Regions from separate parts of the Streptomyces sp. NPDC017991 genome, predicted to be linked through region 2. Evidence: riboswitches for the same ligand, from Rfam matches in the RefSeq annotation. Region 2 holds a riboswitch; the other holds the start of a gene.
What was found. Region 2 has a riboswitch for cobalamin ahead of ACH4DZ_RS39890 (cobalamin biosynthesis protein). Riboswitches for the same ligand answer to the same signal wherever they lie in the genome.
Positions count from the first base shown of each region.

Region 1 (3,366 bases), on a different contig from region 2:
CGAAGTCCCGGCCGCCTCAAGGTCGTTCACCTCGTCGCGCAGGGCGAGGGCGACCTGCCGGGCGGTGTCACCGAGGGGCTGGTCGTCGCGGACGAAGGACCAGGCGAGCATGGTGACCGGCCCGGTCAGCATGCCCTTGACCGGCTTGGCGGTGAGCGACTGGGCGTACGTCGTCCAGCGCACCGTCATGGGCTCGGGACGGGAGATGTCTCCGGCCAGGATCGGCGGGCGGACATGGCGGGTCCCGTAGGACTGGACCCAGCCGTGCTGGGTGGCGAGGTATCCGGTGAGCTGTTCGGCGAAGTACTGGACCATGTCGTTGCGTTCGGGCTCGCCGTGCACGAGCACATCGAGGCCGGTCCTCTCCTGGAACGAGATCACCTCGCCGATCTCGGCCCTGATGCGCTCCTCGTACCCGGCGCTGTCGATCCGCCCCGCCCGCAGATCGGCCCGCGCGGTGCGCAGTTCCGTGGTCTGGGGGAACGAGCCGATGGTGGTGGTCGGCAGCAGCGGCAGGCCGAGGTGGGCGCGCTGGGCCGCGGTCCGCTCGGCGTACGGCTGGGAGCGGCGGGCGTCGGCGTCCGTGACGGCGGCGGCCCGGGCCCGTACGGCGGGGTCGCGGGTGATCGCGGACCCGGCGCGAGAGGCCAGGTCGGCCCGGTTGGCGGCGAGTTCCACGGCGATCGTGCCGGCGCCGCCCGCGAGGCCCTTGGCGAGGGTGGCGATCTCGGTGGTCTTCTGCCGGGCGAAGGCGAGCCAGCGGCGGATCTGCGGCTCGATGTCGCGTTCGGCGGTGGCGTCGAGGGGGACGTGGAGGAGGGAGCAGGAGGCGGCCACGTCGACCCGGTCGGCCAGCCCGAGCAGGGTGCCGAGCGTGGCGAGGGACTTCTCCAGGTCGTTGACCCAGATGTTGCGGCCGTCGACCACTCCGGCGATCAGACGCTTGCCGGGCAGCCCGCCCACGGCGGCGAGCGCGTCCAGGTTGGCGCCGGCCGCCTCGGTGAAGTCCAGCGCCAGACCCTCCACCGGGGCCTTGGCCAGCACCGGCAGGGCGTCGCCGAGCCGGTCGAAGTAGGACGCGACCAGCAGCTTCGGGCGGTCGGTCAGGGCGCCGAGGTCGCGGTAGACACGGGTGGCCGTGTTCAGTTCGGCGGGTGTGCGGTCCTGCACCAGGGCGGGCTCGTCGAGCTGGACCCACTCGGCCCCCGCGGCGCGAAGATCTGCGACGATCTCGGCGTACACGGGCAGCAGCCGGTCGATGAGGGTGAGCGGGTCGAAGTCCGGGGCCACACCCGGCGCGGGCTTGGCGAGCAGCAGGTACGTGACGGGTCCGACGAGGACGGGACGTGCGGTGAGCCCGAGCGCGAGAGCTTCCTTCAGCTCCGCCACCTGCTTGCGGGAGTCGGCGGTGAAGACGGTGCCCGGGCCCAACTCGGGCACCAGATAGTGGTAGTTGGTGTCGAACCACTTCGTCATCTCCAGCGGCGCCACGTCCTGGGTGCCGCGCGCCATCGCGAAGTAGCCGTCGAGCGCGTCGGCCTCGACGGCGGCGCGGTGGCGTCCGGGGATCGCGCCGACCATGACACAGGTGTCCAGCACGTGGTCGTAGTACGAGAAGTCACCGGTGGGAACCTCGTGGATGCCGGCCTCGGCCAGTTGCCGCCAGTTGACCCGGCGCAGGTCGGCGGCGGTGGCCCGGAGGGTGTCGGCGTCGACCCGGCCCTTCCAGTAGCCCTCGATCGCCTTCTTCAGTTCCCGGTTCTGTCCCTGGCGGGGGTAGCCGTACACGGTGGCCCGTGCCGCCGCGGCTGCGGACTGCGCTGTCACGGAAATCTCCTTCGCGAGATATCTCCCTGGGATCCCGGGACGGGACGCGAACGCGAAGGGGTGACCGACCGGACGGAATCCGAGCCGTGCACGAGGCACGGCCTTCCGCCGGATCATGTACGCCGACCCGCCCACGAGGTCACCGGGATCTCCGCACACGAATGGTTCGCGCACGGGCAGTTGGCAGGTCTTCGGACTCGCGGGCACGTCCTCCCTGCGGAGGACACCTACTGGCCGTCGCTTCCCAGACCCGGCCGGGCCCAGTGCGTGTGACGGCGGTCGTTCCCACTCACCGCTGCGGGGCAGTCCCGGATTCCCACCGGGTTCCCTCTTGCGACGCACCCGCCTGGCGGACGGGGCGAACCAGCTGCACCGGCCACCCTACGGGGCACAGCCCGGTCGTGGAAAACTTTTCAGTGCACGGAGAAGCCGCCGTCGACGAAGACCGACTGCCCGGTGACGTACGCGGAGGCGGCGCTCGCCAGGAAGACCGCCGCGCCCGCGAAGTCCTCCGCGAGGCCGTTGCGGCCGACCATCGTGCGCGCCGCCAGGGCCGTCACCTTCTCCGGGTCGGACGACAGACGCCGGTTCAGCGGGGTCATCACGAAGCCGGGCACCAGTGTGTTGACGGTGACTCCGTACGGCGACCAGGCCTCCGCCTGCGAGCGGGCCAGTGACTCCAGCGCCCCCTTGGAGACGCCGTAGGCACCGCTCTGGACGAAGGCGCGGTGGGCCTGCTGGGAGGTGATGTGGATGATCCGCCCGTAGCCCCGTTCGGCCATGGCCGGGCCGAAACGCCGGCCCAGCAGGAAGGGCGCGTCCAGGTTCAGGGCCATGGTGGTGTCCCAGACCTCGTCGCTGAGCTCGCTCATCGGCGGCCGGAGGTTGATCCCGGCGCAGTTGACGAGGATGTCGGGCTCGCCGAAGGCCTCGACCGCCTGCTCGGCGGCATCGCGCACGCCTTCACGTGTACCGAGGTCCGCGCCGACCCAGGCCGCACGGCAGCCGAGCGCACGCAACTCCTCGACCGTCGCGGCCAGTTCCGCTTCCTTGCGCGCCACGACGACGACGCTCGCCCCGGCGCGGGCCAGCGCCTCGGCGATGCCCCGCCCGATGCCGGAGCTGCCACCGGTCACCAGGGCGACCCGGCCGTCCAGGGAGAACAGTTCTGAGAGGTAGTGCTGCGAGTCCATGGCGGCACCCTAGAAGGGCGCCGCCCTGGGGGGATCAGCGGGGTGTGATCCAGCGAGGGGTGACCGTATGGCGAGTACTCGCAGCTCAGGAGCCTGCCGCTCAGCCCAGTACGAGCGGGAGCCGCTCGGCGAGGGTGCCGAGCGCGGCCTCCTCCGCGTCGGTAGGTGTCCGCCGGCCGGTGCCGATCAGCAGCGCGGCCTTGTCGGAGAACGAGGCAGGGAACGGGGTCCCGGCGATCTTCTCCAGCGACGCGCGAGCTGCCGCCAGGGTCTCGGCGGGCGGCTGGGTGGTCGAGGTCAGCCGGGAGATCAGGTCGAGGTGGTGCAGGGTCGCTTCGAGGACGTA
Region 1 covers NZ_JBIRGP010000001.1:627,957-631,322, reverse strand. The annotation lists gene metE (5-methyltetrahydropteroyltriglutamate--homocysteine S-methyltransferase) at 1-1,827, opposite strand, end outside; cobalamin riboswitch at 1,992-2,210, opposite strand; gene ACH4DZ_RS02665 (SDR family NAD(P)-dependent oxidoreductase) at 2,241-3,020, opposite strand; gene ACH4DZ_RS02660 (maleylpyruvate isomerase N-terminal domain-containing protein) at 3,121-3,366, opposite strand, start outside.
Region 1: another riboswitch for cobalamin. It lies ahead of metE (5-methyltetrahydropteroyltriglutamate--homocysteine S-methyltransferase); the one in region 2 lies ahead of ACH4DZ_RS39890 (cobalamin biosynthesis protein).

Region 2 (3,366 bases):
CTCGGCCGGTATCGCCATCGCGCTCGGCACCTACCTGGGCGGCTGGCGCATCATCCGCACCATGGGCAAGGGCCTCACCGACCTCGCGCCGCCGCAGGGCTTCGCCGCCCAGACCAGCGCCGCGACGGTCATCCTGGCCTCCTCGCACCTCGGCTTCTCCCTCTCGACCACCCAGTCCTGCTCCGGCGCCGTGATGGGTTCGGGCCTGGGCCGCAAGGGCGGTGTCGTCCGCTGGTCGACCGCGACGCGCATGTTCATCGCCTGGGGCCTCACGCTCCCCGCCGCCGGTCTGGTGGGCGCGGGCGCCGAGTTCCTGACCAAGCAGGGCACCTGGGGCATCGTCCTCACCGGCGCGCTGCTGATCGCCGGCTCCGCGGTCATCTGGACGCTGTCCCGCCGCCAGCCCGTCACCGTCGACAACGTCAACGACGACCACGAGCCCGCGGGCGTCGTGACCACCGCGATCGCCGCCGTCACCCCGCCTCCCGCGGGTCCGGTCGTCCCGGCCATCGACCTCAAGACCACCATCCCGGGCCCGGACGCCGAGCCCGCCCGTCCGGCCACGGTGTAAGGAACGAACCGTATGAAGATCGACTGGGCAGCCCTCGGCTCCGTGTTCGGAGTCAGCCTCATCTCCACCGTCGCCCTCGTGGGCCTCTTCACCCTCGGCATCGTCGGCCTCACCAAGCGCGAGTCGGCCGCCGCACAGGGTGGCTCCGCGACCCTCGCGGTCACCGGCGCGTACGCCTGCTTCGCCGCCTGCGCGGCGGCCGTGGCGTACGGGATCTATCTGATCGTCGCCTGACCGGTACGGCCGTCGGGCCGTACGCCCGCAGTGTCACCGTCCGCCCTGCCGGAGCCGCCTCGTCCGCGGTCCCGGCAGGGCGGTCGCACGTCCGCGGCAAACCGGTCCGCGGGGCGGGCCCGTCGGTGGATGTGGGTCTCAGCACACTCTCCCGTCGCAGGTCAACAGCAAGTTGACGGGTGTTCTCGGACCGTGGTGGACTGCCGAGGCCATGTACGTCGGCAGAAGAGGAAGCCGGTGCGAATCCGGCGCGGTCCCGCCACTGTCACCGGGGAATCGATCCCCCGGGAGCCAGGAACTCTCGCCGTCGGTCTCGTCGAACCAGGGCGTGGACACCCTGAGTGAGGACATATCGCCATGTGCGCCCACCTGTTGTGGACCAGTGTGCCCGGGCCCGGGCCCGGTACGAGGGTCTCGCCTCGCGTGACGGCGGGCTGAACCGATGCGAGCCGATCGCGTCTTCGCGTACGGCGCCGCCGTCGGCCTCCTCGGTGACCTGCTGCTCGGCGATCCCCGCCGGGGGCATCCGGTCGCCGCGTTCGGCCGGGCCGCGGGAACCGTCGAGCGGGCCCTGTGGCGCGACCACCGGGGATGGGGGGCGCTGCACACCGCGGTGTGCGCGGGCGGCGCCGTCTCCCTCGCCGTGGCCGCCAGGCGTTCCGTACGTACCTCCCCCGTCGCCTCCGTCGTCCTGACCGCGGCGGCCACCTGGGCGGTGGTCGGGGGGACCTCGCTCGGGCGTGAGGCCCGGGCCGTCGGCGGGGCGCTGGCCGCCGGGGACATCGAGGTGGCCCGTGAGCGGCTGCCGCATCTGTGCGGGCGCGACCCGCAGGCCCTGGACGCCGACGGGATCGCCCGCGCGGTGGTCGAGTCGGTCGCCGAGAACACCTCCGACGCCGTCGTGGGCGCCCTGGTGTGGGGCGCGGTCGCGGACGTGCCCGGGCTGGTCGGGTTCCGGGCCGTCAACACCCTGGACGCCATGGTCGGGCACAAGTCGACCCGCCACCGGCGGTACGGGTGGGCCTCCGCACGGCTCGACGACGTGGTGGGGTGGCCCGGGGCGCGCCTGACCGCGGTCCTCGCCGCCGTCGCCGGGGGGAATCCACGTGGGGCGGTCACCGCCTGGCGCGCCGACGCCGGCAAGCATCCGAGTCCCAACGCCGGGCCCGTGGAGGCCTCGTTCGCGGGTGCGCTCGGGGTACGGCTCGGCGGCACGCTCTCGTACGCGGGACGGGTCGAACATCGGCCCGTGCTCAACGGTCCGGGGCGGGCCGTGCGGGTCGAGGACATCGAGCGGGCCGTCCGGCTCTCGCGACGGGTGAGCCTCCTCGCGCTGGGCGCGAGTGTCGCCGGGCGGCTGCTCGTCACCTCCCTCGTCACCTCGCTCACCACGTCACACGCCGGGCCGCTCGCCAAGTCACCTGTCACGAAAGGGCGTACGTCATGAGCGGGGGAACGGGCGGGAGGCCGGGCGGCGGACCGGGCGGCGGGCTCCTCGTCGCCGGTACCACCTCCGACGCGGGCAAGAGCGTCGTGACCGCCGGCATCTGCCGGTGGCTGGTGCGCCGGGGCGTCAAGGTCGCGCCGTTCAAGGCGCAGAACATGTCGCTGAACTCGTTCGTGACGCGGGAGGGCGCGGAGATCGGGCGTGCGCAGGCCATGCAGGCGCAGGCCGCCCGCGTGGAGCCCTCCGTGCTCATGAACCCCGTCCTGCTCAAGCCGGGCGGTGACCGCAGCAGCCAGGTCGTCCTGATGGGCAAGCCCGTGGGCGAGCTGAGCGCGCGCGGCTATCACGGCGGCCGTCAGGAGGCGCTGCTCGGGACCGTGCTGGACTGTCTGGCCGAGTTGCGGGGCACGTATGACGCGGTGATCTGTGAGGGGGCGGGCAGTCCCGCCGAGATCAACCTGCGGCGCACCGACATCGTGAACATGGGGATCGCGCGGGGCGCGCGGCTGCCCGTCCTCGTGGTGGGGGACATCGACCGCGGCGGGGTCTTCGCCTCGTTCTTCGGGACGGTGGCCCTGCTGTCGCGCGAGGACCAGGAGCTGGTCGCCGGGTTCCTCGTCAACAAGTTCCGCGGGGACGTCTCCCTGCTCGAACCCGGCGTCGACATGCTGCACGGGCTCACCGGGCGGCACACCTACGGCATCCTGCCCTTCCGGCACGGGCTCGGCATCGACGAGGAGGACGGGCTCCGAGTGTCCCTGCGGGGCTCGGTGCGCGAGTCCGAGGTCTCCTCCCCCGTCGGTGAGGACATCCTGCGGGTCGCCGTCTGCGCGATCCCCCTGATGTCCAACTTCACGGACCTGGACGCCCTCGCCGCCGAACCGGGCGTCGTCGTGCGGTTCGTGGACCGCGCCGAGGAACTCGTCGACGCCGACCTGGTCGTCGTACCCGGCACCCGGGGCACGGTCCGGGCCCTGGAGTGGCTGCGGCGGCGCGGCCTCGCGGACGCCCTGGTGCGCAGGGCCGCCGAAGGGCGCCCCGTGCTGGGCATCTGCGGCGGCTTCCAGCTCCTCGGCGAACACATCGAGGACGAGGTCGAGTCGGGGGCCGGCGC
Region 2 covers NZ_JBIRGP010000018.1:131,474-134,839, reverse strand. The annotation lists gene ACH4DZ_RS39900 (anion permease) at 1-571, shown strand, start outside; gene ACH4DZ_RS39895 (hypothetical protein) at 584-805, shown strand; cobalamin riboswitch at 993-1,126, shown strand; gene ACH4DZ_RS39890 (cobalamin biosynthesis protein) at 1,248-2,252, shown strand; gene ACH4DZ_RS39885 (cobyric acid synthase) at 2,249-3,366, shown strand, end outside.